DNA from 3 places in the Leclercia pneumoniae genome. Region 1 is predicted to be linked to each of the others. Evidence: riboswitches for the same ligand, from Rfam matches in the RefSeq annotation. Region 1 holds a riboswitch; each other region holds the start of a gene.
What was found. Region 1 has a riboswitch for thiamine pyrophosphate ahead of thiM (hydroxyethylthiazole kinase). Riboswitches for the same ligand answer to the same signal wherever they lie in the genome.
Positions count from the first base shown of each region.

Region 2: it holds a riboswitch for thiamine pyrophosphate, as region 1 does, so the genes downstream of both, thiB (thiamine ABC transporter substrate binding subunit) here and thiM (hydroxyethylthiazole kinase) in region 1, are expected to answer to the same signal.
Region 3: it holds a riboswitch for thiamine pyrophosphate, as region 1 does, so the genes downstream of both, thiC (phosphomethylpyrimidine synthase ThiC) here and thiM (hydroxyethylthiazole kinase) in region 1, are expected to answer to the same signal.

Region 1 covers NZ_CP071383.1:2,826,047-2,836,152, forward strand. The annotation lists gene JZ655_RS13770 (ABC transporter permease) at 1-338, opposite strand, end outside; gene JZ655_RS13775 (ABC transporter substrate-binding protein) at 335-1,951, opposite strand; gene JZ655_RS13780 (mandelate racemase family protein) at 1,985-3,139, opposite strand; gene fbaB (class I fructose-bisphosphate aldolase) at 3,407-4,459, opposite strand; gene thiD (bifunctional hydroxymethylpyrimidine kinase/phosphomethylpyrimidine kinase) at 4,643-5,443, opposite strand; gene thiM (hydroxyethylthiazole kinase) at 5,440-6,210, opposite strand; TPP riboswitch at 6,247-6,343, opposite strand; gene JZ655_RS13800 (diaminobutyrate--2-oxoglutarate transaminase) at 6,698-8,083, shown strand; gene JZ655_RS13805 (pyridoxal phosphate-dependent decarboxylase family protein) at 8,102-9,568, shown strand; gene JZ655_RS13810 (protein disulfide oxidoreductase) at 9,605-10,106, opposite strand, start outside; gene JZ655_RS13815 (DsbA family protein) at 10,098-10,106, opposite strand, start outside.
Region 2 covers NZ_CP071383.1:678,800-688,905, reverse strand. The annotation lists gene JZ655_RS03225 (sugar efflux transporter) at 1-558, opposite strand, end outside; gene sgrT (glucose uptake inhibitor SgrT) at 660-812, opposite strand; gene sgrR (HTH-type transcriptional regulator SgrR) at 900-2,555, shown strand; TPP riboswitch at 2,592-2,691, shown strand; gene thiB (thiamine ABC transporter substrate binding subunit) at 2,723-3,706, shown strand; gene thiP (thiamine/thiamine pyrophosphate ABC transporter permease ThiP) at 3,682-5,292, shown strand; gene thiQ (thiamine ABC transporter ATP-binding protein ThiQ) at 5,276-5,977, shown strand; gene JZ655_RS03195 (DedA family protein) at 5,974-6,741, opposite strand; gene araC (arabinose operon transcriptional regulator AraC) at 6,871-7,716, opposite strand; gene araB (ribulokinase) at 8,052-9,761, shown strand; gene araA (L-arabinose isomerase) at 9,772-10,106, shown strand, end outside.
Region 3 covers NZ_CP071383.1:205,580-215,685, reverse strand. The annotation lists gene hemE (uroporphyrinogen decarboxylase) at 1-413, opposite strand, end outside; gene nudC (NAD(+) diphosphatase) at 454-1,227, opposite strand; gene JZ655_RS01005 (Rsd/AlgQ family anti-sigma factor) at 1,324-1,821, shown strand; TPP riboswitch at 1,875-1,983, shown strand; gene thiC (phosphomethylpyrimidine synthase ThiC) at 2,064-3,959, shown strand; gene thiE (thiamine phosphate synthase) at 3,959-4,594, shown strand; gene JZ655_RS00990 (HesA/MoeB/ThiF family protein) at 4,587-5,342, shown strand; gene thiS (sulfur carrier protein ThiS) at 5,326-5,526, shown strand; gene thiG (thiazole synthase) at 5,527-6,294, shown strand; gene thiH (2-iminoacetate synthase ThiH) at 6,294-7,427, shown strand; gene JZ655_RS00970 (sensor domain-containing diguanylate cyclase) at 7,755-9,296, shown strand; gene JZ655_RS00965 (PTS sugar transporter subunit IIB) at 9,477-9,782, shown strand; gene JZ655_RS00960 (PTS lactose/cellobiose transporter subunit IIA) at 9,785-10,102, shown strand.

The DNA.
Region 1 (10,106 bases):
GTCGCCAGCTCCAGCGTGGCCGGGAAGACGCGTAAAATATCGTCCAGCACCGGCTTACCGGTCAGCAGCGCATTCCCCAGGTTGCCGTGCAGCAAGTTGTTCAGGTAGATACCAAACTGCGTCAGCAGAGATTGATCAAAACCTAGCTGCTGATAAACCTGCTGATAGGTACTGTGGTCGGCATCCGGGCCCACAATCGCCAGTACCGGGTCAACCGGCATCACCCGACCAATAAAGAAGGTGAGCACCAGCAGGCCAAACAGCGTGATCAGCACCTGAGTCACCCGCTTTGAGAAGCGCCGGGTACGGGAGCCCGACGCGAGGATCGCCACACTCATTGTTCACCTCCGGTTTTATAGACTTCACGCAGGAAGGTGGTGGCCGACGGATGCGACTGGAAGTTTTTCACTTCGTTACGCACCACTACCGAATCCACCATCTGTGACAGCGGGATCAGCGCCGGTATCAGTTGGTCATAGCGCACCTGGATCTGCTGATAGTCGGCAATCTGTTTTTGCGGATCGCGCTCCAGCAGCGCCTTGTCGATCATCGCGTTGAGCGGCTTATCGTAGAAGCTGGTGCGCCAGCCCTGGAAGTTGGTCAGCCGCGCTTCGTCGCTGTTGTCGGGGTTATAGACCAGCGCGCGCAGGCTGGAGTGTGGATGAGGCTCTACGCCGCTCCCCCCACGCCCGACCAGCATGTCGAATTTGCGCTCGCGCATGGCCCCATAAATCTGGTTCCCGGTACCGGTAACGATTTTGGCGTTGATCCCCGCCTGCATCAGGGTGGACTGCACGGCGATGGCAATATTCAGGAAGGGCTGATCCGCCAGCACGCGCAGGGTGGTGTCGAATCCTTCCGGATACCCTGCCTCTGCCAGCAGTTTTTTAGCGCGCGGGATATCCAGCTTATAGCCGGGATCCGGCAGCGTGGAGGGCATCCCCGCCTTGATGGGCCGCTGATGCAGCACGCCGTAGCCCGGCATCAGCGCTTTGTTGATGCCCTGATAATCAATGAGGTAGCGCACCGCCTCGCGCACTTTCGGATTGGCGAAATGGGCCTCTTTCATGCTCATCGCTACGTAGTAAACCGTCCCTTTCTGCACGGCCTCTACCGTTAACTGCGGATCCTTACGCAACGCATTGATATCGGCCACCGCCATATTGTTGGCAATGTCGAGGTCGCCCTTTTCAATCATCAGACGCAGGGTTTGCGACTCCTGGAAATGGCGCAACACAATGCGATTCATTTTAGGCGCGTCTCGCCAGTAGTGCGGATTGCGCTGCATACGCAGCACATCTTTTGCCTGCCAGGTCTCCAGCATAAAGGGGCCAGAACCCGCTTCGTTCGTGGTGAGCCAGCGGTTACCCCAGTCGTTATTCACTTCATGCTGTTGCACGGTTTTGCTGTCGAGCACGCCGAGGTTGCCAAGCGCCCCGAGAGAGTAAATCACCAGCTGCGGGTCATTGGCTTTCGGCAGGACGATTTGCACGGTGTAGGCATCTGGCGCACTCACCTGCTGATCAATATTCTTCTTGCTAAAGCCGTAGGATTTCCACACCGAGGCCTGGGCCAGATTCAGGTGCAGCAGGCGACGCATCGACCAGACGACATCCTCGGCGGTAAGCGGGTTACCGGAATGAAAGGTGACGTTATCGCGCAAATGGAAGGTCAGGGTTTTGCCGTCCGGGGCAATATCCCAGGATTTCGCCAGGGCCGGTTTCACGTTGGTGAGTTGATTCGGATCCAGCTCCACCAGCGAATCATAGAGATTGACCACAATACCCACCACTTCGTTTCCGGTCATCGCCGCCGGATCGAGCGTCAGCAGGTTGTTCATATTCATGCCGATGATGAGCTGATCGGGCGGCGTTTTTGCGTACGCCGCCCCGCTCCCCATCATCAGCGAGAGCGCGAGCAAGCACGCGCCGGCTAAGGGAGATCGTTTCATGTATATATCGCCTGTAGGGTACGTTTTTATTTGTCAGTCGTGGCTGACGGTATTGGCTTCGATATATGCAAAATTAATGTCTTCGCCCAGTCCCGGACGGTTTGGCAGGCTGACCATGCCGTCGTCGTCCATCGGGTCGACCAGGCTGTTGAGGTACGCTGCGGGCTCCTCATAGTCGAGGAAGGGGTGCAATAAACCGCGCTCATACCAGCGGCAGTTTTTGATTGCCCCAATCACCGCCAGGCTTGCCGCCCCGTTGCCATGGACTTCGCAATCCATACCAAACGACTCGGCCAGGTGGGCCACCTTCAGGGTTGGCGTAATACCGCCCACGCCGTTTGACCCGGCGCGCAGAATGTCGCACGCCCCTGCCTTCACCCAGTCGGCACGGCTGTGATGTTTACCGCCCAGGCTCTCCGGCCCGATGATGGGGATAGAGAGGTTCTCTGCCAGCCAGACGTAGGAGGACATGCTCTCCTCTTCCATCGGCTCCTCAAACCAGGCGAAATTAAGCTTTTCCAGCTCTTTACCGATGTACAGCGCTTCGGCCCGGCTATACCAGTGGTAGCCGTCGATCATCAGATCGATATCCGGCCCTACCGCCTCACGCACGGCGGCGCAGGCTTTAACATCCATTTTGGGGTTCGGGGCGAAGGAGACCGGCGGCATCCAGGTGTGTAGCTTGATCGCTTTGTAACCGCGCGCCACCAGTTTTTCGGCAAAGCTGGCGTACTCCTCCGGGGTGGAGAGGCCACCCGGCAGGTCATCACCGCACATGGTGCTGCCGTAGGCCGGCACTTTATCGCGATAACCGCCCAGCAATTTCCACACCGGCATATTCAGTTTGCGTCCAATCAGATCCCACAGCGCCTGTTCAACGAAGCCCAGCGCACGCTCGCTAAGCTGATGGGCGCTGCCGCGCTGCCAGTGCGCCAGGTCCTGCCAGATGCGCTCGCGATTAAACGCATCCTGGCCGATCATCACCTTGCGAAAGAAGGTGTTGACCACAAAAGGGCGCACCACTTCCGGCGGTGCAAACGCGTACCCTTGGGTGCCATCGTCTGCGGTAATCGTCAGCATCGCCATTTTTGCCAGGCTCTCTGGCCCCGGGTGCGAATGCCCGGCGGTGTCAGAGACGCGGCGCGTGGGATACTGGAAGACGGTGACATTGACAGATTCGATTTTCATTTTCAGTCCTTAAAACTACAGAGGTTCAGAGCGACTTTGTATTTTGAAAAGCTGTTTCGAAAGTAACTTTAAGCGCAAAATTCGTCCGCTGCCTTAGACAAATTCCGCTAAGCATCGGCCATTTTTTGGGCATATGCACGGCAACGAGTGACAGTTTTCACAAAAGAAAGGTGAACTGTGATGTCGATCGGGAAGGATGTTTGAATGAAATGAAAAGCAGTTTCGAGCAACCCTCTTCCCGTCGGGAAGAGGGTCTGGAGAGGGGTATCAGGCGATGGTGACCTTGCTGTCCAGGTAGACATCCTGCACGGCGTTGATCAGCTTCACGCCGTCGGCCATCGATTTCTTAAAGGCTTTGCGGCCCAGAATCAGCCCCATACCGCCCGCACGCTTGTTGATAACCGCCGTACGTACCGCGTCGGCCAGGTCGGTCTCGCCGCCTGCAGCACCACCAGAGTTGATCAAGCCAGCGCGGCCCATATAGCAGTTCGCCAGTTGGTAACGGACCAGGTCAATCGGGTTATCGCTGGTCAGCTTGCTGTAGACCCGTTCGTCGGTATACCCGTAATTCACCGCCGTATAGCCACCGTTATTTTCGGCCATTTTCTGCTTCACGATATCCGCACCAATGGTCGCCGCCAGGTGGTTGGCCTGGCCGGTAAGGTCGGCAGATACGTGATAGTCGGTGCCCTCTTTTTTGAACGCATTGTTACGCAGATAGGCCCACAGGACGGTGACCATCCCCAGCTCGTGCGCACGTTCAAAGGCGCTTGAGATCTCTTCGATCTGGCGACGCGACTGTTCAGAGCCAAAGTAAATGGTCGCCCCTACCGCCACGGCCCCCATATTGAAGGCCTGTTCCACGCTGGCATACAACGTCTGGTCATATTCCGTAGGATAGCTCAGGGTTTCGTTGTGGTTGAGTTTCACAAGGAAAGGAATGCGGTGCGCATAGCGGCGCGAGACGGAGGCCAGCACGCCATAGGTGGAGGCCACGCAGTTACAGCCCGCTTCGATCGCCAGTTCCACAATATTCTTCGGATCGAAATAGAGTGGATTAGCGGCAAACGACGCCCCGGCAGAGTGTTCCACCCCCTGGTCTACCGGCAGGATAGAGAGATATCCGGTGCCACCAAGACGCCCGGTGTTATACAGCGTCTGCATATTGCGCAACACCGCAGGCGGGCGGTTGTTATCGATCATCACGCGATCGACGTAGTCGTGGCCAGGCAGGTAGAGGTTGTCGGCTGGAATGGTCATACAACGGTGCTGTAACAGGCTATCGGCATCTTTGCCAAGCAGCTGCGTAATATCAGTCATAACTTTGCTCCCCTATGTGCCGACGTCATGTCGGCGCGTGTCTTCCGGACCCATGTTTTTATGGGCAGGGTAAGCCTGGTCCCGACTGAACATCTTTGCCACTTTTAAGACCGATTTTCAGGACAATCTGCTGGCACGATTCGGGTACGGCAGCGTGACACGCCGCCGTTATGCACTCTCGCCCTACCACCAGGCGTGGAAATGGTGGACCGGGCCGATGCCTTGCCCGACTTCCAGGGTATCTGCCTGGGCCAGGGCGCGGGAAAGCCAGTGCTTAGCCTCCTGTACAGTGCTGGCCCAGTTCTCATGGCGGGGCCGCAAGGCCGCCAGCGCAGCCGAAAGAGTACAGCCGGTCCCGTGCGTGTTTTTGGTGTGTACCCGCGGGGCGGTGAAACGCAGTTCGCCGTCGCGCGTGAATAACCAGTCGGGACTTTCTGCATCATCCAGATGACCGCCCTTCATTAACACGGCCTCGCAGCCCAACGCCCGTAGCGCTCTGCCCTGCTCTTTCATCTCTTGCTCGCTGCGCGCATGGGGAGCATCGAGCAACGCCGCAGCCTCCGGCAGGTTCGGCGTAATAAGCGCGACCTGCGGCAACAATTTGTTACGCAGGGTCGCAACCGCCGAGGGAGAGAGCAGCGGATCGCCGCTTTTCGCCAGCATTACCGTATCCAGCACCACGCTCTTGACCTGATGTCGCCGGAGTTGTTCCGCCACCGCTTCCACAATATCCGTCTCTGCCAGCATGCCGATTTTAGTGGTGTCGATGCGAACATCACTGAAGACCGACTCCAGCTGCGCCGCCACAAAATCGGGTTCGATGCGGTAGACCGACTGCACCCCACGGGTGTTTTGCGCCACCAGCGCGGTAATGACCGAGCAGCCGTAAGCTCCCAGCGCCGAAAAGGTTTTCAGATCGGCCTGGATACCCGCTCCACCGCTGGGATCGGTGCCGGCGATAGTCAGTGCATTAATCCGTTTCATGCCGCCCCCTCCAGGTGCCAGATGGCATCAAGGAACGCAGTGGCGAAGCTGCCGGGCCCCTGGCTTGCCTGAGCGGCTTCGCTTCCGGCACGTTTCATCAGGCCGCAGGCCGCGGCAACGTTATCAAGCCGATCGCCAGGCAGGGCACAGCTGGCCGCCACCACCGCAGAGAGCGCGCAGCCTGTCCCCACTACGCGGGTCATTAACGGATCGCCGCCGGTGACCTCCTTCGTGCGTTGGCCATCGGTGATGTAATCCACCTCTCCGGTCACGGCCACGATGGCGTGCATCTGCCGCGCCAGCGCCTGTGCCGCAGGCAGCGCGCTGCTGGCGGTATCGGTGGTATCGACCCCGCGTCCACCGGCGCTTATGCCGGCGAGGGCCATAATCTCAGAGGCATTGCCGCGAATGGCGGCGGGTTTGAGCGCCAGCAGTTGCTGGCAAAATTGCGTGCGAAACGCCAGTGCGCCTACGGCTACGGGATCTAAGGTCCAGGGCTTACCCGCTGCCCGCGCACTCTCGACGGCCAAACGCATCGCCTGAGCACGGGGCACCGTCAGGGTGCCGACATTGATCAGCAGCGCATCGGCAATCGCAGCGAACTGCTGGGCTTCTTCGGCCTCAATCACCATCGCGGGCGAAGCGCCAAACGCGAGCAGTACGTTGGCGGTGAAGGTTTGCACCACATCGTTCGTCATACAATGGGTCAGCGGTGCGCGGTCGCGGAAGTGGTTAATAAGAAGGTGTTCGGGCAGGTCAGGCTGCATGTTATCGCTCCTGCCTTGCGTGAAGAAGCGATAGCCGTGAAGGGCATCTGACTTCCCTACGCTGGCATTATCCAGATCAGGTGGTACGGGTATTTCTCAGCCTTCACAAAGAAGGGCACCCCGAGTCATTTAAATCATTACGTTGCAATTACTGTGCGTAAATCGCTATTCAGAATACTGCCTCTGCGGCGCTGAAATCTACTGATTTAACGTTTTCGCCTATTTCCGTTGCGCTTAACTGATTTTGTAAAGGTTCGGTAAAACCGTCAATTTGCACCTCATCAGACCACCCGACAACCCCAGGTACCATGCGGGTTTCGCGTACCTTTCTTCTATTTATGTATCCAGTAATAAAACGTTAAACAATTAACCATTGAGCCCCACGAAAAAAGGCTCTATATTGGCCGCGATTTTTGCCACGTTTCTCATTTTTCTTAACTAATGATTCAATCGGGGCCGCCTGACGTGCCGCGGTTGTAGGAGTGATATGATGACGGATAAAGTCCGTATTGATACTTTGAATGCCTCTACTTTCAATAAATCCAACGAGACCTACCTGGCCCGTCAGGCCGAAATGGAATCCAATGTCAGAAGTTATCCGCGTAAACTGCCTTTAGCGATCACAAAGGCGGACGGCGTATGGGTAACGGATGCGGATAATAAAGAGTATCTTGATTGTCTGGCAGGCGCCGGTACCCTGGCGCTGGGTCACAACCATCCTGACGTACTGAAAAGCATCCAAAGTGTTATTACCAGCGGCTTGCCGTTACATACCCTGGATCTGACAACGCCGTTGAAAGACGCGTTCTCTGAATACCTGCTCTCCCTGCTGCCGGGCGAAGGCAAAGAGTACTGCCTGCAATTTACTGGCCCATCCGGTGCCGATGCCGTTGAGGCAGCGCTGAAGCTGGCGAAAAAAGTCACCGGTCGTAGCGGCATCATTAGCTTCTCGGGCGGCTATCACGGCATGACTCACGGTGCACTGTCCGTGACCGGTAACCTCTCTCCGAAAGAAGCGGTTGACGGCATGATGCCTGAAGTTCAGTTCATGCCTTACCCGCATGAGTACCGCTGCCCGCTGGGTATTGGCGGTGAAGCTGGCGTGAAAGCACTGACCTACTACTTCGAAAACCTGATCAACGACGTTGAGAGCGGCGTGCGTAAACCTGCTGCCGTGATCCTGGAAGCCGTTCAGGGCGAAGGTGGCGTGAACCCGGCGCCGGCCGAGTGGCTGCAACGCATCCGTAAAGTGACTCAGGAACACGGTATCCTGCTGATCCTCGACGAAGTGCAGGCAGGCTTTGCCCGTACCGGTAAATTCTTCGCCTTCGAACACGCGGGTATTGAGCCAGACATCGTCGTGATGTCAAAAGCAGTGGGCGGCGGTCTGCCGCTGGCCGTGCTGGGTATCAAAAAGCAGTTCGACGCCTGGGCTCCGGGTCACCATACCGGTACCTTCCGCGGTAACCAGCTGGCGATGGCAACCGGCCTCACCACCCTTAAGATCCTGAAAGAGCAAAACATCGCTGACAAAGTCGCTGCACAGGGTGAATGGCTGAAAGCGAAGCTGGTTGAGCTGCAGAAACGTTATCCGGTTATCGGCCACGTTCGCGGCCTGGGCATGATGATCGGTATTGAGATCGTTAAGCCAAATGAAGCCGCCGATCAGCTGGGTTGCTTCCCGGGCGATGGCGAGCTCTCTGCCCTGATTCAGAAGAAGTGCTTCGAAGCGGGTCTGATTCTGGAGCGCGGTGGCCGTAACGGTAACGTTGTGCGTCTGCTGCCTTCTCTGCTGATCAGCGATCAAGAGCTGAACGTATTCCTGGATAAATTTGAGCAGGCGCTGCTTGCTGCGGGCGTTCGCCCGGCTTAACCGAAGACGAGAGATAAGATGTCAGATGTAAACCCGATTTTGTCGTCCTCGGCGCAAAGCATTGAAGCCTATCAGCAGGCGATTTCGCAGAGCACCGAAGCGGTAAAGCAGTGGCTACAGCAGCCGGAAATGTACAAAGGCAGAACGGTCGCGGAACTGCGTGACCGTATCCAGCTGGATTTCAGCCCGCAGGGGCTGGGCAACGAAGCCGCTATTGCGCGCGCCGTTGAATACTTCCTGAAGGACAGCCTGGCCGTGCATCATCCCCAGTGCGTTGCACACCTGCACTGCCCGAGCCTGGTGGTGAGCCAGGCGGCGGAGATCCTGATCAACGCCACCAACCAGAGCATGGACTCCTGGGATCAGAGCCCGTCCGCCACCATCATCGAGATGAAACTGATCGAGTGGCTGCGTACTCAGGTGGGCTACCAGGCTGGCGACGCGGGTGTCTTCACCAGCGGCGGCACCCAGAGCAACCTGATGGGGCTGATGCTGGCGCGTGATGCTTTCTTCGCGCGTCAGGGCCACTCCATTCAGCAGGATGGGCTGACAGGCGATCTGCGTAAAATTCGCGTTCTCTGCTCCGACAGCGCCCACTTCTCTGTGCAGAAGAATATGGCGCTGATGGGTCTGGGTTACCAGTCCGTACTGCAGGTGAAAACCGACCAGTACGCGCGTATGGATCTGAACGATCTGAAAGCGAAGCTGGCGCAGTGTGAAGCCAACGGCGAGCAGGTGATGGCGATTGTAGCCACCGCCGGCACCACCGATGCAGGGGCCATTGACCCGCTGCGCGAGATTGCTGAACTGGCGAAAGCACAGCAGATTTGGGTGCACGTGGATGCCGCCTGGGGCGGCGCGCTGCTGCTCTCTGAAAAGCATCGTCATTATCTCGACGGTATTGAGCTGGTTGACTCCGTCACGCTCGACTTCCATAAGCAGTACTTCCAGACCATCAGCTGCGGTGCTTTCTTGCTGAAAGAAGCGCGTCACTATGAGCTGATGCGTTACCAGGCCGCTTACCTGAACTCTGAGTTTGACGAAGAAGCAGGCGTGCCTAACCTGGTCTCTAAGTCGCTGCAGACGACCCGTCGTTTCGACGCGCTGAAGCTGTGGATGAGCCTGGAAGCGCTGGGACAGAAGACCTATGCCGCGATCATCGATCATGGCGTAACCATGGCGCAGGACGTTGCCGCCTGGGTTGATGGCCATAAAACGCTGGAGCTGGTCATGAAGCCGCAGCTGGCGAGCGTGCTGTTCCGTTTCCGCCCTGAAGCGGCCATGGACGACGCGGCAATCGCGCTGCTGAACCAGAAAATCGGTGATGCGCTGCTGGAGTCTGGCCGCGCAAACGTCGGCGTGACCGAGCACAATGGCATCACCTGCCTGAAGCTGACGCTGCTGAACCCAACGGTGACGCTGGAGGATGTCAAAGTCCTGCTGTCGCTGGTTGAGCGTACAGCGCTGGAAATTCTGGCGAAGTAATCTCCGGCCCGGCAGGCAGAACCTGCCGGGCTTTTTTTAGCGCCCCGCCCACCAGAGGCGAAGTTTCATTCCCCAGTAGCTGCTCCAGCCGGTTGTCGTACCGACTACATTTCCTTTCGACACTATCACCAGCGTCGGCGTTACGCTCACTTGCCACTGGCGTGATAGCGCCCCGCTCGCGTCATTCACTACCGGCATGGTCAGGCGTTTCTTTGCCATCCAGCGCGACAGTTGTCCGTCATCTCCCGAACGCAACGCGACGCTCAGAACGTTGCCGCCCTCTTGCGTTAGCCTTTCAACCGCAGGAGTGGTGTAGCGGCAAATGGCGCACCAGGTCGCCCAGACGTAAATCAGCAAAGGGCGCTCCTCGCTGAGGGCGGCGATATTCATCTGCGCACCCTCCAGCGTCTCAACAGAGGTAGCCGAAAACCCGGCGGGCAGGACCGGTTTTCGCAGCTGATCCATCCCCCATACCGTTGCGATAACCATCAGCAGCAGAATTAGCAGCTCGCGCGCCCAGCGGCGTAGTTTACTGCGC
Region 2 (10,106 bases), 2.1 Mb from region 1:
CCCCAGACTGATGGCGAAGATTGCCGCCGCGATGGAGAACATGGCGGTAAAGCCGTAATTGAGGGCCAGCATAAAGGCCAGCGGCGGGCCGATTACCCACGCCAGCGAGAGCTGAGCACGCATCACCGAACTGAACATTACCACTTCCCGCGCGGAGTTGTCGGCGTATTCACGGGCCAGGGCAAAGAGCTGTGGCATGGCGGTGTTCGCCAGCGCCGCCAGCAGAACCCCGCAGGTAAGCAAAGTCATGTAATGGCGGTTAAATGCAAACAGCAGTGCGTTAGCAATGGCCATGGCGCAGCAGAAGAGGATCAATTTACGCCGGTCGCCCTGACTGTCGGAGCGCTTCGCCAGCCACAGGCTGACCAGAATCCCGGCGATGGCATTGACCGTGTAGAACAACCCTACCCAGAAAGGTTGCGCCCCGACTTCACGACTCAGGAACAGGCTTAAGGTCGGAGCCTGCAGCGCGCCGGCGACGCCCATCATAAACGCCACTATCATAAACGCGGCATAGACACCGTTGAGGCGGCGACCCATCGTCATTAACCAGAGCATGACCCTATCCTTAAGCGCAAAAGAAATGAAAAAAGCCAGCAGATAATAACTGCTGGCGTGGTGATTAGCACCAATACTCAGTCACACATGATCGAGGCGAGTCAGCGTTCAGAAGTCGGCGTTGTAACGTCCCACTGCATCAACTCTTCCAGTATTTTGAACCGTTGTGCTTCACACTGGCGGGCCAGCCAGGACACTCCCTTTGTCGCGGCAAAGTACTGTTGGAAAAACTGACGTGCGGTCGACTTCCTCATATTCACCTCCTCGCTTCATCGAAGAGAATTATTGGCTTAATATAGGGATTAATAAATTGCTGATTTTTTGTCAGGAGTTCCTCTTTTATGGCCTCTGGTCGCCTGCAACAACAATTCATCCGCCTGTGGCAATGCTGTGAAGGCCAGACCCAGGATACTACCCTCAGTGAACTGGCCGCGCTGCTTAACTGTTCGCGCCGCCATATGCGTACCCTGCTCAATACGATGCAGCAGCAGGGCTGGCTGAACTGGGAGGCCGAAGCCGGACGCGGTAAACGCTCGCGCCTCACGTTTTTGTATACCGGCCTAGCGCTACAGCAACAGCGGGCCGAAGACCTACTGGAGCAGGATCGGATCGATCAACTGGTGCAGTTAGTCGGCGATAAAGCTGCGGTACGGCAGATGCTGGTTTCTCATCTGGGCCGCAGTTTCCGCCAGGGGAAGCATATCCTGCGCGTCCTCTACTATCGGCCAATGAAAAACCTGTTGCCGGGTAGCGCATTACGTCGATCCGAGACCCACATGGCGCGGCAAATCTTCAGCGGGCTAACCCGCATAAATGAGGAAAACGGGGAACTGGAAGCCGATATCGCGCATCACTGGCAGCAGATTGCCCCCCTTCACTGGCGCTTTTTTTTACGGCCCGGCATCCATTTTCATCATGGCCGTGAACTGGAGATGAGCGACGTGATTGCCTCGCTCGAGCGCGCCAGAATGTTGCCGCTCTATTCCCACATCGTTAGCGTTCAGTCTCCTACCGCGTGGACGCTGGATATTCACCTCTCTGAACCAGACCGCTGGCTGCCGTGGCTGCTGGGTTACGTCCCCTCAATGATTCTGCCGCGTGAATGGGAATCGATGCCTAAGTTTGCCAGCCAACCCGTGGGGACAGGCCCCTATGCGGTGGTGCGCAATAACAATAATCAGTTAAAGATTCAGGCCTTTGACGATTACTTTGGCTATCGCGCGCTGATCGATGAAGTAAACGTCTGGGTATTACCCGATATCAGTGAAGAGCTGAGTCCAGGGCTGACGCTTGAGGGGCCGACCGAAGGGGAGAAAGCGGTAGAGAGCCGTCTGGAAGAGGGGTGCTATTACCTGCTCTTCGACGCGCGATCCCGACGCGGTGCCAGCCAGGAGGTCCGTCAGTGGATCAACCAGATCCTCTCTCCCGCTAAATTGATCTATCAGGCGGAAGCGCAGTACCAGACTTACTGGTTCCCCGCCTGGGGCTTGCTGCCTCGCTGGCACCATGCCCGGCCGGGATGTGGCGAAAAACCTGCAGGTCTTGAGAGCATTACCCTGACCTACTACCGTGAACACGTTGAACACCGGGTCATCGGCAGAATGATGAGCGCTATGCTGGCCGCCGAAGGGGTAAAACTGGAAATAGTGGAAGTGGATTATGACGAGTGGCATCGCGGCGATATCGTTAGCGATATCTGGCTAAATAGCGTGAACTTTACTCTGCCGCTCGATTTCTCGCTCTTCTCGCACCTGTATGAGGTGCCGCTGCTGCAAAACTGCATTCCCCGCGACTGGCAGCAAGACGCCGCCAAGTGGCGGGCGGGTGAGATGAACCTCGCGGTGTGGTGCCAGCATCTATTGGCACAGCAAGCGATGGTACCGCTTATTCACCACTGGCTGATGATTCAGGGTCAGCGCAGTATGCGTGGTCTGCGGATGAACACGCTTGGCTGGTTTGACTTTAAATCGGCGTGGTTTGCGCCGCCGGAGCCATAACACTTTCGTAATATTCACCAAATCATTACAATACTGCCGTTCTCAACGGGGTGCTGCGCGAAAGCGTGTGCTGAGAAAATACCCGTCGAACCTGATCCGGATAACGCCGGCGAAGGGATTTGAGGCTGTCACTCAAAATCCTTTGCCACTCAACATTGAGGTGCAAAGTGTTAAAAAAAGCTCTTCCCCTGCTGGCCCTGCTGGCGCTGCCTGCTTTCGCTAAACCCGTGCTGACGGTCTATACCTACGACTCCTTCGCCGCTGACTGGGGCCCTGGCCCGGTGGTCAAAAAAGCCTTTGAAGCCGACTGCAATTGTGAACTGAAGTTCGTGGCGCTGGAAGACGGGGTTTCCCTGCTCAACCGGCTGCGCATGGAAGGTAAAAACAGCAAAGCCGACGTCGTGCTGGGGCTGGATAACAACCTGCTCAATGCGGCCACCCAGACCGGATTGTTTGCCAAAAGTAATGTCCCAAACGATGCAGTGACTGTGCCGGGTGGCTGGAAAAATGACACCTTTGTGCCTTTCGATTATGGTTACTTCGCCTTCGTTTACGACAAAACCAAACTGCAAAACCCACCGAAGAGCCTGAAAGAGCTGGTTGAAAGCGATCAAAAATGGCGCGTGATCTATGAAGATCCCCGCACCAGCACGCCGGGTCTCGGTCTGCTGCTGTGGATGCAGAAAGTCTATGGCGATAAAACCCCGGAAGCCTGGCAAAAACTGGCTGCCAAAACGGTGACCGTCACTAAAGGCTGGAGCGAAGCGTACGGGCTCTTCCTGAAAGGAGAAGGGGACCTGGTGCTGAGCTATACCACCTCCCCGGCCTATCACATCATCGAAGAGAAAAAAGAGAACTATGCTGCCGCTGACTTTGCAGAAGGACACTACCTGCAGGTGGAAGTGGCTGCCCGCACCGCAGCCAGCAAACAGCCAGAACTGGCAGAGCAGTTCCTGAAGTTTATGGTCTCGCCGGCCTTCCAGAAGGCAATCCCGACCGGTAACTGGATGTACCCGGTGACCGATGTTGCGCTGCCTGAGGGCTTTAATAGCCTGGTCAAACCGAAAAATACGCTGGAGTTCACCCCGCAACAGGTTGCGGATAAGCGTGCTGGCTGGGTAAGTGAATGGCAACGCGCCGTCAGCCGTTAATCGCGGGCTGGCTCATACCGGGGCTGACGGCCGCCACGCTGTTGGTGGCTGTCGCTCTGGGCGCCTTTCTGTCGCTATGGTTCAGTGCGCCCGACGCCGACGTCTCTGCGCTGTGGCACGACAGTTATTTATGGCACGTCGTACGCTTCTCATTCTGGCAGGCCTTTTTGTCAGCCCTGCTCTCCGTCGCGCCCGCCATTTTGCTGGCGCGTGCGCTGTATCGCCGTCGTTTTCCCGGCAGGCAAGCCCTGCTGCGCCTGTGCGCCATGACGCTGATACTGCCCGTGCTGGTCGCCGTGTTTGGCATACTCAGCGTCTATGGCCGTCAGGGCTGGCTGGCCCAAATTTGTGCAGCGATCGGGCTGAACTGGCGCTTCTCTCCCTATGGCTTGCAGGGGATCTTACTGGCCCACGTCTTCTTTAATTTGCCCATGGCCACCCGCCTGCTCTTACAGGCGCTGGAGAACATTCCCGGCGAGCAACGCCAGCTTGCCGCCCAGCTCAATATGCGCGGCTGGTCCTTCTTCCGTTTTGTTGAATGGCCATGGCTACGCCGCCAGATCCTCCCTACTGCCGCGCTAATCTTTATGCTCTGCTTCGCCAGTTTTGCCACTGTGCTCTCACTCGGCGGCGGGCCGCAGGCTACTACCATTGAGCTGGCTATCTACCAGGCCCTGAGCTATGACTATGATCCTGGCCGGGCGGCGCTGCTGGCGATCATTCAGATGGTCTGTTGTCTGGCTCTGGTCTTACTGAGCCAGCGTCTGGGCAAAGCCCTCGCCGTAGGCACAAGTCAGCTCAGCGGCTGGCGCGATCCCCAGGACAGCCTGCGTAGCCGTCTGACAGACGCGCTGCTGATTACGCTGGCACTGCTGCTGCTGCTGCCGCCGCTACTGGCGGTCGTGGTGGATGGCCTTAACGGGAATCTTTTCAGCGTGCTGCAACAGCCGGTGCTCTGGCAGGCGTTAACGACCTCGCTACGCATTGCCGCAGGCGCCGGCCTGCTCTGCGTGATCCTGACCATGATGCTCCTCTGGAGCAGCCGTGAGCTCTATGCCCGGCAGGCCACCGCCGCAGGACAGCTGCTGGATTTGAGCGGCATGCTGATTCTGGCGATGCCCGGCATCGTACTGGCGACCGGCTTTTTCCTGCTGTTTACCCGCACCGTCGGGCTACCCGCCTCGGCGGACGGCATTGTCATCTTTACCAATGCGCTGATGGCCATCCCTTATGCCCTCAAGGTTCTGGAAAACCCGATGCGCGACCTCAGCGCCCGCTATACGCTGCTTTGCGGATCATTAGGGATGCAGGGGTGGCAACGGCTAAAGGTGGTGGAACTGCGCGCCCTGAAACGCCCACTGGCGCAGGCGCTGGCCTTTGCCTGCGTACTCTCGATTGGTGATTTTGGGGTGGTGGCACTGTTTGGCAATGACGATTTCCGCACCCTGCCGTTCTGGCTCTATCAGCAGATTGGCTCCTATCGCAGCCAGGACGGAGCCGTTACGGCGCTTCTGCTCCTGATGCTCTGCTTTGCCTTGTTTACCGTTATTGAAAAACTTCCGGGGCGTGATGCTAAAACTGACTGATGTGACCTGGCTTTACCAGCACCTGCCGATGCGTTTTACTCTCTCTGTGCCGCAGGGAGAGTCGGTTGCCATTCTCGGCCCAAGCGGTGCGGGGAAAAGCACCCTGCTCAATCTGATCGCCGGTTTTCTGCAGCCCGCCAGCGGGACAATCTTGATAGAAAACCGCGATCACACCTGGACGCCCCCTTCCCGGCGCCCGGTGTCGATGCTGTTCCAGGAAAACAACCTATTTACCCACCTGAGCGTTCGGCAGAACATCGGGCTGGGGATGCACCCTGGCCTGAAGCTCAATGTCGATCAACAGCGCAAACTTGCGGCCATCGCCGGCCAGATGGGCATTAGCGATCTGTTAGACAGGTTGCCAGGAGAGCTTTCCGGGGGGCAGCGCCAGCGCGTTGCTCTGGCGCGCTGCCTGGTGCGAGAACAGCCGATATTACTGCTGGACGAACCCTTTTCCGCCCTCGATCCTGCTCTGCGTCAGGAGATGCTATTGCTGGTCAAAGAGGTCTGCGAGCGTCAGCAGCTCACCATGTTGATGGTGTCGCATAGCGTGGAAGATGCGGCCCGCATCGCCAGACGTTCGATAGTCGTGGCTGACGGGCGTATCGCCTGGGACGGTGAGACCCGCGTGCTGCTTAGCGGCGACGCCAGCGCCTCGCATCTGCTGGGCATTGCGCGCGGTTAACGGCTCACGACCTTCAACAGAATCTCACCATAGACGGGCATCAGCGGGTGGCGAATAAGCGCCACCAGCGCCACCACCGCCACGCCCAGCAGCAGGGGTGCCAGCCACAGTAATCGCGATCGCGGCAGCCAGGCGCTCAGCTTATCGACGTTAGCCCTGGTGCTGCGCCAAAGACGCCAGCAGAGCCAGGCCGCCAGCCAAAGCAGCAATGCCGTTGCCAGCAGTAACCACTTAAAGCCGCCGCTATCCTGACCTGCAGGAATATCGATAGCCGCTCCGGCCAGAATGCCAGGCAAGAAGTAGAATGGCGGCCAGAAGAGGCAGCCAATGATATTTGGCACAATGAATTTTTTGATCGGCAGATCGAGCATGCCAGCCACCATGGGCACCAGCGGACGCGTCGGGCCAACAAAACGTCCCACCAGAATCGTAAACATGCTGTGTTGATGCAGGGCATGCTCGGTTTTATCCAGCAGCGCTTTGTTCTTTTTCATGAAAGACCAGCGATGCAACGGCTTTTTGAAACGCCAGCCCAGCCAGAACGAGATCCAGTCGCCCAGCAGACAACCGATAATGCCCGCCAGCCAGGCCTGCCAGAAATTAACCTCGCCGCTACCTATCAGCGCGCCAAGACCAGCCATCATCACCGTACCGGGGAGGATCAGCCCGACCAGCGCCAGCGATTCCAGAAAAGCCACCAGCGCAACGGCAATGAGGGAGTAAGTAACGGACTGGGTGATGAAGTGTTCCAGCAATGCCTGCATAACTTTTCCGGTCAGATAACGAAGCAGGGATTCTGCGAAGAGCCGCCTGCTGCGTCAAGACATCAATTGTCTGAATAGTTTACCGGGTGTGAACAGACTTGCGCCATGTCGTTTATCTTTTTTTACGCTTTATTCACAACCTGCCCGGAATTCGCTGGGGCTGGCGCCGGTGCATTTCTTAAAGACGCGAGAAAAATAGAGCTGATCCTCAAACCCGACATTGCGCCCGACGCTGGCGATCGGCATGCGGGTGGTACTGAGCAGCAGCTTGGCCTGGCTGATACGCTGATCTTCGCGCCAGCTCAACACGCTCACCCCCAACTGCTGGCGGAACAGATGCGAGAGGCGTGACGGCGACAGGCAGACATGCTGGGCTACGCTGGCAATATCAAACTGGCTGTCCGCCAGATGATCGCTAATGTACTGGCAGGCATCGCGCACCCGGTGATCCAGCGGCGGGTTAAGGGATTCATTGATGGCTTCCATACGTCTGAGCAGCAGTTGCTCCAGCAGGTTAATTGCCAGCAGCTCGGCATAGCGCCCCCCCGCCTGCCCTGCCTCGATGATCTGCGCAAACAGTTCACGAAACAGCGGTTGATGCACCTCGTCCGGGCGATAGAAACCGGTGTGGGCGAACATGGATGGCCAGCTCAGCCACTCCTGCCAGTAAGCGCGCGGACGGAAGTAGACCCACTGGTGATACCACTCGCTGGCATCCGGATGACGACCATAGTGGTGAACCTCCCCGGGAGGAAAGAGGAGGATGTCGCCCGGACGGCAGATAAAGGTCTGATCCTGATTTTTAATCACGCCTTCACCACGCACCGTCAGGTTCAGGATATAGCCCTTCATACCCAGCGGGCGATCGATATAAAAATCGAGATATCCCTCGGCCTCAATAGGGGTCAGCCCCGCCACCAAATGCGCGTTAAACGAATAGCCTGGCAGTAAGGGATCGTTTTGCGTTTCAGCCATAAATTCAATACTCCTGGCAGAGGGTAAGGAAACCAATTGTCCATATCTACAGAGCCGACCTGAAAAAAGGCGTCTGAAAGCCGTGAACGGGATGACTTCTCGTTAAGGTACGGCGCTTTAGCGTACTGCGTCACATTTTCGCCCTATCAGAGGCCGATAATCAGTAACAAAAGTGTCTATAACTACGGCAGAAATGTCCACATTGAATATTTGCACAGCGTCACACTTTCCACAGGCATAGCAAAATTATCCATAAGATTAGCGAATCCTGCCTGACGATTTTTCCCCCCACTCTCTAATGTTCTTCCATACCTGTATTTTGATGGAGCAGCACCATGGCAATTGCAATTGGCCTCGATTTTGGCAGTGACTCGGTACGCGCCCTGGCAGTGGAGTGCACAACCGGTCAGGAGATAGCGACAAGCGTGGAGTGGTATCCGCGCTGGCAAGAGGGGCGTTATTGCGATGCGCCGAACAACCAGTTTCGTCATCACCCCCGTGACTACATCGAGTCGATGGAAGCGGCGATCAAAACCGTACTCGCCGGGCTGAGTGCGGGCCAGCGTAGCCAGATTGTGGGCATTGGCGTGGACAGCACCGGCTCGACCCCCGCCCCCATTGATGCCGACGGCCACGTTCTGGCGCTGCGCCCTGAATTTGCCGATAACCCGAATGCTATGTTCGTACTCTGGAAAGACCATACCGCAGTTGAAGAAGCCGAGGCCATCACCCGTTTGTGCCATCAGCCGGGTAAGAGCGATTACTCACGTTATATCGGCGGTATTTATTCCAGCGAGTGGTTCTGGGCCAAAATCCTGCACGTGACCCGCCAGGATCCCCGCGTTGCCCAGACAGCAGTGTCGTGGATCGAGTTATGCGACTGGGTTCCGGCCCTGCTGTCTGGCACCACCCGCCCGCAGGATATTCGCCGCGGCCGCTGTAGCGCCGGGCACAAATCCTTGTGGCACGAAAGCTGGGGCGGTCTGCCACCCGCGACCTTCTTTGACGAGCTCGATCCCCTCATCAATCAGCATCTCGACTACCCGCTGTTTACCGATACCTGGACCGCAGACGTGCCAGTAGGCAACCTCTGCGCCGAGTGGGCTGAACGTCTTGGTCTGCCAGAAACCGTAGCGATCGCCGGCGGCGCGTTTGACTGCCATATGGGTGCCGTGGGCGCAGGTGCGCAGCCAAACACCCTGGTGAAAGTCATCGGCACTTCGACCTGCGACATCCTGACCGCCGATAAAGCCAGCGTCGGCGAGCGTGCGGTAAAAGGTATTTGCGGCCAGGTTGATGGCAGCGTCGTCCCCGATTTTATCGGCCTGGAAGCAGGTCAGTCGGCGTTTGGCGATATCTATGCCTGGTTTGGCCGCGTGCTGGGCTGGCCGCTTGATCAACTGGCAGCGACCCATCCGGAACTGAAAACGCAGATTGCCGAGAGTAAAAAACAGCTGCTGGTGCAGCTCACCGATGCCTGGGCGAAAAATCCCTCCCTGGAGCATCTGCCGGTGGTGCTCGACTGGTTTAACGGCCGCCGTACCCCCTTCGCTAACCAACGCCTGAAAGGGGTGATTACCGATCTCAACCTGGCGACAGATGCGCCGGCGCTGTTTGGCGGTCTGATTGCCGCTACCGCCTTTGGCGCACGCGCCATTATGGAGTGTTTCACGGAGCAAGGAATTGCCGTCAACAACGTGATGGCGCTGGGCGGTATCGCCCGTAAGAACCCGGTGATCATGCAGGCCTGCTGCGACGTTCTGAATCGACCGCTGCAAATTGTCGCCTCCGATCAGTGCTGCGCGCTCGGTGCCGCCATCTTTGCCGCCGTGGCCGCTGGGGTCCATGCCGATATTCCTGCTGCGCAGCAGCATATGGCCAGCGCCGTGGAAAACACCCTTCAGCCGCGTACCGCCCAGGCGCAACGCTTTGAACAACTTTATCAGCGCTACCAGCAGTGGGCGAAAAGCGCTGAGCTTCACTATCTCCCTGTCGCCGCACCGGCAAAAAACAGCCCGGAATCCACGGCAACCCTGACACATTAAGGACACGATAATGACGATTTTTAATAATTATGAAGTGTGGTTTGTGATTGGTAGCCAACACCTCTACGGGCCGGAAGCCCTGCGCCAGGTGACGCAACACGCTGAACATGTGGTCAATGCCCTGAATGCCGAGGCCAAACTGCCGTGCAAACTGGTGTTGAAACCGCTGGGCACCTCCCCGGACGAGATCACCCATATCTGCCGCGACGCAAACTACGACGATAAATGCGCAGGCATGGTGGTGTGGCTGCACACCTTCTCCCCGGCAAAAATGTGGATCAACGGCCTGTCCATTCTCAATAAGCCGCTGCTTCAGTTCCATACCCAGTTCAACGCGGCCCTGCC
Region 3 (10,106 bases), 1.8 Mb from region 1:
TCCCCCTTCAGCTCACGACGAATCGTTCGCACTGCGTTCATCACATAACCCAGCTCTTGCTCCGGATCCGGGATGGGCAGGTTATCGATGTCGGCTCTGTTTTTAATCGGAGAAGAGAAGCGTGGACCTTCACCGGTTTCGAAATAGAGGCCAAGGCCCATCGCATCCGGAATGGTCAGAATATCCGAGAAGAGGATCGCAGCATCAAGCGGATAGCGGCGCAGCGGCTGGAGGGTCACTTCGCAAGCCAGCTCGGCATTTTTGCACAGCGACATAAAATCGCCGGCCTGAGCACGGGTGGCTTTGTACTCTGGCAGATAACGGCCAGCCTGGCGCATCATCCATACCGGGGTGATATCAACGGGTTGGCGCAGCAGCGCACGCAGATAACGATCGTTCTTCAGTTCGGTCATTGTTGCAGTTCCTTAAGCGTCATGGCCTCAGTGTATCACGTCATTCATACTCGGCCCGACACATTGCCACGGTATCTTCTATCAGCCGACGCGCCACCGTTCCCGCTGGGGGTAACAAGGGCAGATCGTCATAGCGATACCAGCTGGCGTTCAGCAGCTCTTTCGGGTCAATCACGATCTCACCGTCGTCATAGTCAGCCATGAACGCGGTCATCAATGACATGGGGAATGGCCACGGCTGCGAGGTGACATAGCGAAGATTTTTAACCGTGATCCCGCTCTCCTCCATCACTTCACGCGCCACCGCCTGCTCCAGGGTTTCGCCCACTTCAACGAACCCGGCAAGCACGGTATGTATTCCGTTACGGTGACGGGCATGCTGCGCCAGCAGGATGCTGTCTTCCCGCCGGATAGCGACAATAATGCACGGCGCAATCTGTGGATAGTAGCGCTCGCGGCAGTGGCTACAGAGCATTGCCCACTCGGTTTTGCTCGGCTGCATGGTATGCCCACAGTAGCCACAGAACTTATGTGAACGATAAAATTCCGCCAGTTGCACACCGCGTCCCGCCAGTTGAAACAGGCCGACATCCTGATCAATCACCTGACGAACCGATCCCATATCCTGACGGCGATGTTGTTGGATCAACCACACAGGATCGCCCTGCCATTCGCCGATCTGCAGTGCGTGTTGCCCCACAAGATCGAAATTTCCTGCCTCACCGTGTGGTAATTCCCCGGCAGGCAACCATAATTTTTGTTCATGGCTGACGATCCACCAGCCGCGATCTAATTTTTCAATAATACGATCCATATCTATTGCACTACCTTCGCTTCACAGGCATGTTGGTAACATTATCATTACATTTTTGGGTGGGCAGCTTTTAATCTTAACCTTGCGGAGTCAAACATGCTAAACCAGCTAGAAAGCCTGACAGAGCGCGTTGGAGGTAGTAATAACCTGGTCGATCGCTGGCTACACGTGCGCAAGCATCTTCTTGTTGCCTACTACAATCTGGTTGGCATTAAGCCTGGCAAAGAGTCGTTTATGCGCCTGAACGAGAAGGCACTCGATGATTTTTGTCAAAGCCTGGTGGATTACCTGTCCGACGGTCATTTTAATATTTATGAACGTATTATCGGTGAAATGGAAGGCGATACCCCGGTATTAGCCGCCACCAAAATTTATCCGCAGCTGGAAGCTAACACCCAGCAGATAATGGATTACTACGATTCCACGCTTGAGAACGCTATCGATCATGATAACTATCTTGAGTTTCAGCAGGCGCTGTCCGACCTGGGTGAAGCACTGGAAGAGCGCTTCACGCTAGAGGATAAGCTGATCGCACTGGCACTGGATAACGATCTGACCGCCAGCAACGAAGATCACATCGCCCGGCCTGCTTGAGTTATTAGCCGTTAGCGCGTAATTTATCTACACCGCTTCTGCACTGCAGAAGCTTTTTCTTGTCGGAGTGCCCAGAGCGAAAGCCGGGCTGAGACCGTTAATTCGGGATCCGCGGAACCTGATCAGGCTAATACCTGCGAAGGGAACAAGAGTCAATCTGCTGTCGCATCGCCCCCGGGCGATCGTCTCTCTTGCTTCATCCGTCGTCTGACAAGCCATGTCCTTCACTTTTGGAATGAGCTATGTCTGCAACTAAACTGACCCGCCGCGAACAACGCGCACAAGCACAACACTTCATCGACACGCTGGAAGGCACCGCGTTTCCGAACTCTAAGCGTATTTACATCACCGGCTCGCAAGCCGATCTTCGCGTCCCGATGCGTGAAATTCAGCTTAGCCCAACGCTTATTGGTGGCAGCAAAGAAAATCCGCAGTTCGAGGAAAACGAGGCCGTACCGGTGTATGACACCTCCGGCCCGTACGGCGATACCGATATTGCCATCGACGTACAGAAGGGACTGGCAAAGCTGCGCCAGCCATGGATTGAGGCGCGTAACGACAGCGAAGCGCTGACTGTTCGCAGTTCACATTACACCAACGAGCGTCTGGCCGACGACGGTCTGGATGAACTGCGCTTCACTGGCCTGCTGACGCCAAAACGAGCCAGGCCAGGCAAATGTGTCACTCAGCTGCACTATGCGCGCCAGGGCATTGTCACGCCAGAGATGGAGTTCATTGCCATTCGCGAAAACATGGGTCGTGAGCGCATTCGCAGTGAAGTCCTGCGCCACCAGCATCCGGGCGAAGGTTTTGGTGCGCATCTGCCGGAGAACATCACCCCCGAATTCGTGCGTGACGAAGTGGCGGCGGGCCGGGCGATCATCCCTGCCAACATCAACCACCCGGAATCAGAGCCGATGATCATTGGCCGCAACTTCCTGGTGAAGGTTAATGCCAACATCGGTAACTCTGCGGTCACCTCTTCCATCGAAGAAGAGGTAGAGAAACTGGTCTGGTCTACGCGCTGGGGTGCAGATACGGTGATGGATCTCTCAACCGGCCGCTATATTCACGAAACCCGCGAGTGGATCCTGCGTAACAGTCCGGTGCCGATTGGTACCGTCCCGATTTATCAGGCACTGGAAAAGGTGAACGGCATTGCCGAAGACCTTACCTGGGAAGCGTTCCGCGATACCCTGCTGGAGCAGGCCGAACAGGGCGTGGATTACTTCACCATTCACGCTGGCGTGCTGCTGCGCTACGTACCGATGACCGCCAAACGCCTCACCGGCATCGTCTCGCGCGGCGGCTCCATCATGGCCAAGTGGTGCCTCTCCCATCATCAGGAAAACTTCCTCTACGAACACTTCCGCGAAATCTGCGAAATCTGCGCGGCGTACGATGTTTCGCTGTCGCTGGGCGACGGTTTGCGCCCTGGATCCATTCGCGATGCCAACGACGAAGCGCAGTTCGCCGAGCTGCACACCCTGGGCGAACTGACCAAAATCGCCTGGGAGTATGACGTGCAGGTGATGATTGAAGGCCCGGGTCACGTGCCGATGCAGATGATCCGCCGCAACATGACCGAAGAACTGGAGCACTGCCACGAAGCGCCGTTCTATACCTTAGGGCCGCTGACCACCGATATCGCACCGGGTTACGACCACTTCACCTCGGGCATTGGCGCAGCGATGATTGGCTGGTTCGGCTGCGCGATGCTCTGCTACGTCACGCCGAAAGAGCACCTTGGCTTGCCCAACAAAGAGGATGTGAAACAGGGGCTTATCACTTACAAAATTGCCGCGCACGCTGCAGACCTGGCGAAAGGCCACCCGGGGGCGCAGATCCGCGATAACGCGATGTCGAAGGCGCGATTCGAGTTCCGCTGGGAAGACCAGTTCAACCTCGCGCTCGACCCTTTCACCGCCCGCGCTTATCACGACGAAACCCTGCCGCAGGAGTCGGGCAAAGTGGCGCACTTCTGCTCCATGTGTGGCCCGAAATTCTGCTCAATGAAAATCAGTCAGGAGGTGCGTGACTACGCTGCCGCGCAGACCATCGAAGTGGGGATGGCAGACATGTCAGAAACCTTCCGCGCCAAAGGCGGCGAAATCTACCTCAAAAAAGAGGAGGCATAATGTACCAGCCCGATTTCCCAACGGTGCCCTACCGGCTAGGGCTTTATCCGGTGGTCGATAGCCTTGAGTGGATTGAGCGCCTGCTGGATGCTGGGGTTCGCACCCTTCAGCTGCGGATTAAAGATAAGCGCGATGACGAGGTAGAGGCCGATGTGGTGGCCGCCATTGCGCTCGGGCGGCGCTATGATGCCCGCCTGTTTATCAATGACTACTGGCGGCTGGCGATAAAGCATCAGGCTTATGGTGTGCACCTGGGCCAGGAAGATCTGGAAACCACCGATCTGAATGCCATTCGCCACGCAGGGCTGCGTCTGGGCGTCTCCACGCACGATGATATGGAGATCGACGTGGCGCTGGCCGCCCGTCCCTCTTACATCGCACTGGGCCACGTCTTCCCCACGCAAACCAAACAGATGCCCTCAGCACCGCAGGGACTGACCCAGTTGGCTCGCCATATTGCCCGCCTGGGGGACTACCCCACCGTAGCCATCGGCGGTATTAGCCTCGAGCGCGCCCCGGCGGTGCTGGAGACTGGCGTAGGCAGTATCGCGGTCGTAAGCGCCATCACCCAGGCTGCAGACTGGCAAGCCGTTACCGCACAGCTTCTGAAGCTGGCAGGAGTGGGCGATGAATGATCGCGACTTTATGCGCTATAGCCGCCAGATATTACTGGAGGATATCGCCATTGATGGGCAGCAAAAGCTGCTTGCCAGCCGGGTACTGATTGTCGGTCTGGGCGGGTTAGGTGCGCCAGCGGCCCTTTACCTGGCGGGAGCCGGGGTCGGCACGCTGGTGCTTGCCGATGATGACGAGGTGCATCTCAGCAATCTGCAGCGGCAAATCCTTTTTACCCCTGACGATCTCAACCAGCCCAAGGCAGAGATAACCCGTCAACGGCTCCATCAGTTGAACCCAAATATCGAATTGATCGCGCACCAGGCGCGGCTAAGCGGACAGAGCCTGCAGCATGAAGTCGCCCTGGCCGACGTGGTGCTCGACTGTACCGACAACATGTCCACCCGCCAGGCAATCAATGCTGCCTGCGTGTCGCTCGATACGCCGTTAATCACCGCCAGTGCCGTCGGCTTTGGTGGGCAGATGATGGTACTCACGCCACCCTGGGCGCAGGGATGTTATCGCTGCCTGTGGCCGGACGATGCCGAGCCTGAACGCAACTGCCGCACGGCGGGTGTGCTTGGCCCGGTCGTGGGGGTAATGGGTACGCTGCAGGCGCTGGAAGCCATCAAACTGCTTAGCGGAATCAACACCGGACATAACGCGCTACGCCTGTTCGATGCGCGTGCCGGCAGCTGGCGGCAGTTGGCCTTGCAGCGCGCCAAGGGCTGCACCGTCTGTGGAGGGCAACATGCGCATTCAGTTTAATGATGAGCCGATGCAGTGCGTAGAGGGGTTAACGGTTGCCGCCCTGCTAGACCAGCTGCGTCAGCTTAAGCCGGGCGTGGCCCTGGCACTTAATCAACAGATCCTGCCGCGCGAGCGGTGGGAACATCAGCAGGTGAGCGAAGGCGATCACATCCTGCTTTTTCAGGTCATCGCAGGAGGCTGAATGTTACGTATTGCTGATAGAACCTTTGAATCACATCTGTTTACCGGAACCGGAAAATTTGCCTCGTCCCATCTGATGGTGGAGGCTATCCGCGAAAGCGGCAGCCAGCTCGTTACGCTGGCGATGAAACGGGTGGATCTGCGTAACCACAGCGACGCAATCCTCGCCCCGCTGCTGGAGGCCGGGGTGACGCTATTGCCCAATACCTCCGGTGCCAAGACCGCCGAAGAGGCCGTATTTGCCGCGCAGCTGGCGCGTGAAGCGCTGGGCACAAGCTGGCTCAAGCTGGAGATCCATCCGGATGCCCGCTGGTTGTTACCCGATCCTGTCGAAACGCTAAAAGCCGCAGAGATGCTGGTAAAACAAGGATTTACCGTGCTGCCTTACTGCGGCGCGGACCCGGTGCTCTGTAAACGGCTGGAAGAGGCGGGCTGTGCGGCAGTCATGCCGCTGGGGGCGCCGATTGGCTCGAACCAGGGGCTGGAGACCCGCGCGATGCTGGAGATCATCATCGAGCAGGCCACCGTACCGGTGGTGGTAGATGCCGGCATCGGCGTCCCAAGCCATGCCGCCCAGGCGCTGGAGATGGGTGCCGATGCGGTACTGGTCAATACGGCGATTGCCGTTGCCGACGACCCGGTGCTGATGGCCCGCGCCTTCCGCCTGGCGGTAGAAGCAGGCCTGCTGGCTCGTCAGTCTGGCCCCGGTTCACGCAGTATGCTGGCGCAGGCCACCAGCCCGCTCACCGGCTTTCTGGAGGCGCGGTGATGAAGACCTTTACCGATCGCTGGCGCCAGCTCGACTGGGATGATATTCGCCTGCGTATTCACAGCAAAACCGCTGCCGACGTCCAGCGGGCATTAGCGGCACGTCATCCCGGCCGTGAAGAGATGATGGCCCTGCTCTCCCCGGCGGCCGATGCTTATCTGGAACCCATGGCGCAGCGGGCGCAGCGCCTGACCCGGCAGCGTTTTGGCAATACGGTCAGCTTTTACGTGCCCCTCTATCTCTCGAACTTGTGTGCCAACGACTGCACTTATTGCGGTTTTTCAATGAGTAACCGAATCAAGCGCAAAACACTGGATGCGCAGGAGATTGCCCGTGAATGCGCCGCGATTCGTGAGATGGGGTTTGAACATCTGCTGCTGGTAACGGGCGAACATCAATCGAAGGTGGGCATGGACTATTTTCGCCGCCATTTCCCGGACATTCGCCGCCAGTTCTCCTCCTTACAGATGGAGATCCAGCCGCTCTCCCAGGAGGAGTACGCAGAGCTTAAAGCTCTCGGCCTGGACGGGGTGCTGGTTTATCAGGAGACGTACCACGAGAAGGTCTATGCCCAACACCATCTGAAAGGGAAAAAACAGGACTTCTTCTGGCGGCTGGAGACTCCGGATCGCCTTGGTCGCGCCGGAATCGACAAGATTGGCCTGGGATCGCTCACAGGTCTTTCCGACAGCTGGCGAGTTGACTGTTATATGGTGGCGGAGCATCTGCTGTGGCTACAACAGCATTACTGGCAAAGCCGCTACTCCATCTCCTTTCCGCGCCTGCGCCCCTGTGCCGGGGGGATCCAGCCCGCCTCCATTATGGATGAACGCCAGCTGGTGCAGACCATCTGCGCCTTTCGCTTGTTGGCGCCTGACGTTGAGCTGTCACTCTCTACGCGTGAATCGCCGGCATTTCGCGATCGCGTCGTCCCGCTGGCCATTAACAATGTGAGCGCATTTTCAAAAACCCAGCCAGGCGGATACGCTGACGATCATCCGGAGCTGGAGCAATTCGCGCCGCACGATGGGCGCCGTCCGGAAGAGGTGGCGGCGGCCCTGTCAGGGCAAGGGTTGCAGCCGGTCTGGAAGGATTGGGATAGCTGGCTGGGGCGCGCTTCGCAATCTCGCTGAAACGCACTGTAAAAGTATGAAATGGTGTCGAGACTGCTCGACATCCTCACAACGGGCCGTTGTTCACAAAGGTCCGTTTTTTTATCTTCACTGCGTCAATAATCCTTATTGACCAGGGCGAATACTTTCTTCCTCTTTCGCCCTGCCTTCTCTTTGTCATTCACGGCGCACGCTGAAATCTTCAAATAAATTTGAATTAATAAGTCAGGTCTTAAGCCAAATCATCCTCGTTTTAATTAACGGCAGTATACTTATCAACCACAGGCCGGGCGAAACCATAACGCCAGGGTTTCAACATTTTATTTATTCTGGAATGATTTATTACTGATGGCGCTTCAAAACAGAAAGCTTTCTTTTACAACTCCCATTATGGTGAGCTTTGCGGGCATCCTGCTCAGTTTTGTGCTGATCGCGGTGTTTATTATAGGGACTCAGCGTAAAGATTTTCTGGACGACTATCATCAGATTAACCGTAACTTCACCCATAACCTGGCGGTGAATTACACGGAATCTATCCTGCGAGAAAATGATTACATCCTGGGGCGAGCGGCTACGTTTTTCTCGCGTAATGAGCAACTTGAGAAGATGGTCACCGGCGATCCGACGCAGGGTTTGCAACTGCTGATGCATTTGCAAAATCTGATGCCCAGTGTCTCGTCCATCTCCCTGGCCGATGTCCAGGGCCACCATTTGCGAGCCCCGGCCATCATTGCTGATAAAACGAGCGAGACCTTCGATGCCCGCACCCGCCCGTGGTTTATGGCACAGGCTGAATCCAGCACCTTTAGCCGCTATACCCGCCCGTATAAAGACTTCTTCACCCATCATCCCACAGTCACCCTCTTCAAACCGGTGATCTCGCCGGAAGGCAGGCTGAAAGGTACGCTCGCCTTCCACCTCGACCTGGCATCTATGGGCTTTACTCTGCGCCAGATGGTCTCTCCGGTGCAGGGGGAGTTTTTTGTCGTGGAACGAGACGGGAAAGTGATCCTGCATCCGGACACCGGTGTGCTCTTCAAATCCTACGTTAGCGAAAAGCTAATGGATCAGATGACCAGCGGCGAGGGACATATTTACGATGAATCCACTCACGCCTGGTATTATTACTACTCATTTACGAATCCCGACTGGTTCGTTATTTATCGGGTCTCCAGTGCGGCGCTCGATGCCCTGATCCGTCATGAAACCAACATTGTGGCCTGGGGGCTTGCCCTTGCGGCTATTACTATTTTGCTCTTTGGCCTGTACCTGCGTCATGCCTCGCGAAGCGTGCTGATGAATATCATCAACGCCATTAAAACCGGTGACGTGAAGCAGGCCCCGCGCCTGGAGGCAATGCTGAGCAAAGCCATAGAGAGTAATAAGGAGAGGGAGCTCTCCTGGGTGCGACAAGCCACCATCGATGCGCTGACCGGTTGCAAAAATCGACGCGCCTTCGATACCGATATCGCCGCCCTGATAAACGATCACCATCCGTTCTCCATGGCGTTAATTGATATTGATAACTTCAAAACTATTAACGATACCTGGGGGCATCTCACCGGCGATATCGTGCTACGTAATGTGGCCCGGGAAGGTATTCAGGTAATGCAGCCCCATGGCGTGTCGGTTTATCGCTACGGTGGTGAAGAGTTTGCCGTACTCTTCCCGGCGCAACAGAATGATGCCGCGAGCGCCTTGCTGGAAAACTGGCGCGTACGGGTTGCCGAACGCAACTGGCGTGAAGAGGGACTCAGCGTGACCTTTAGCGCCGGACTGGGCGAGTGGCACCAGGAGCCGCAGGCACAGTTTGTGGGTAGCGTGGATGAAGCGCTCTACAAAGCCAAACAGTCGGGTAAAAACCGCATCATTCGCACACCTTCCGTCTGACCACTATCCTCATAAGATGCCCGTTTTAACGGGCATTTGCCCTCCTTTGTAAAATTTGTAACCGGTTTCAGAAAATTGCCCGTTTCTTTGTGATGCCAGACACACAATCGCGGTAAAGCGGTTGTTGAAGCAGACGGCACGGGATAATTATCAATAAACACATGTAGATCGAGGCTGACTATGAAGAACATCGTTTTATGCTGTGCAGCGGGAATGTCGACCAGCATGCTGGTTCAACGCATGAAAGACGCCGCGCAGAAAAAAGGGGTCGAAGTAAGCATTAAAGCCGTGCCGGTTGCTGAGTTTAAAGATGAGATCGCTACCGCTGACATCGTATTACTGGGGCCACAGGTTAAATACGAGCAAGCAAAACTGCAGGCCCAGGCCGAGCCGCTGGGTAAAAAAGTCGCGGTGATCGACATGATGGATTACGGCATGATGAAAGGTGATGTCGTGCTGGAAAAAGCGCTGAAACTACTGGAGTAATCATGGAAGATTTAGAAACCACGATCATGGAACTGCTGGTTAATGCGGGCGCGGCGCGCAGTGCGGCTTTAACGGCATTGCAAATGGCGCGTAAAGGCGATTTTGACGACGCTGAAAAGGCAATGGAAGAGTCACGCGAATACGTGAAACATGCTCACGTTATTCAGACCCAGCTTATTGGGCTGGATGAAGGAACAGGCAAACTGCCGGTCAACCTGATTACCGTTCACTCCCAGGATCATCTGATGAACGCGATGGTTATTCAGGATCTGGCGGGCGATATGATCGAACTTTATCGGCGCATTCCGTTAGTCAAATAACCCC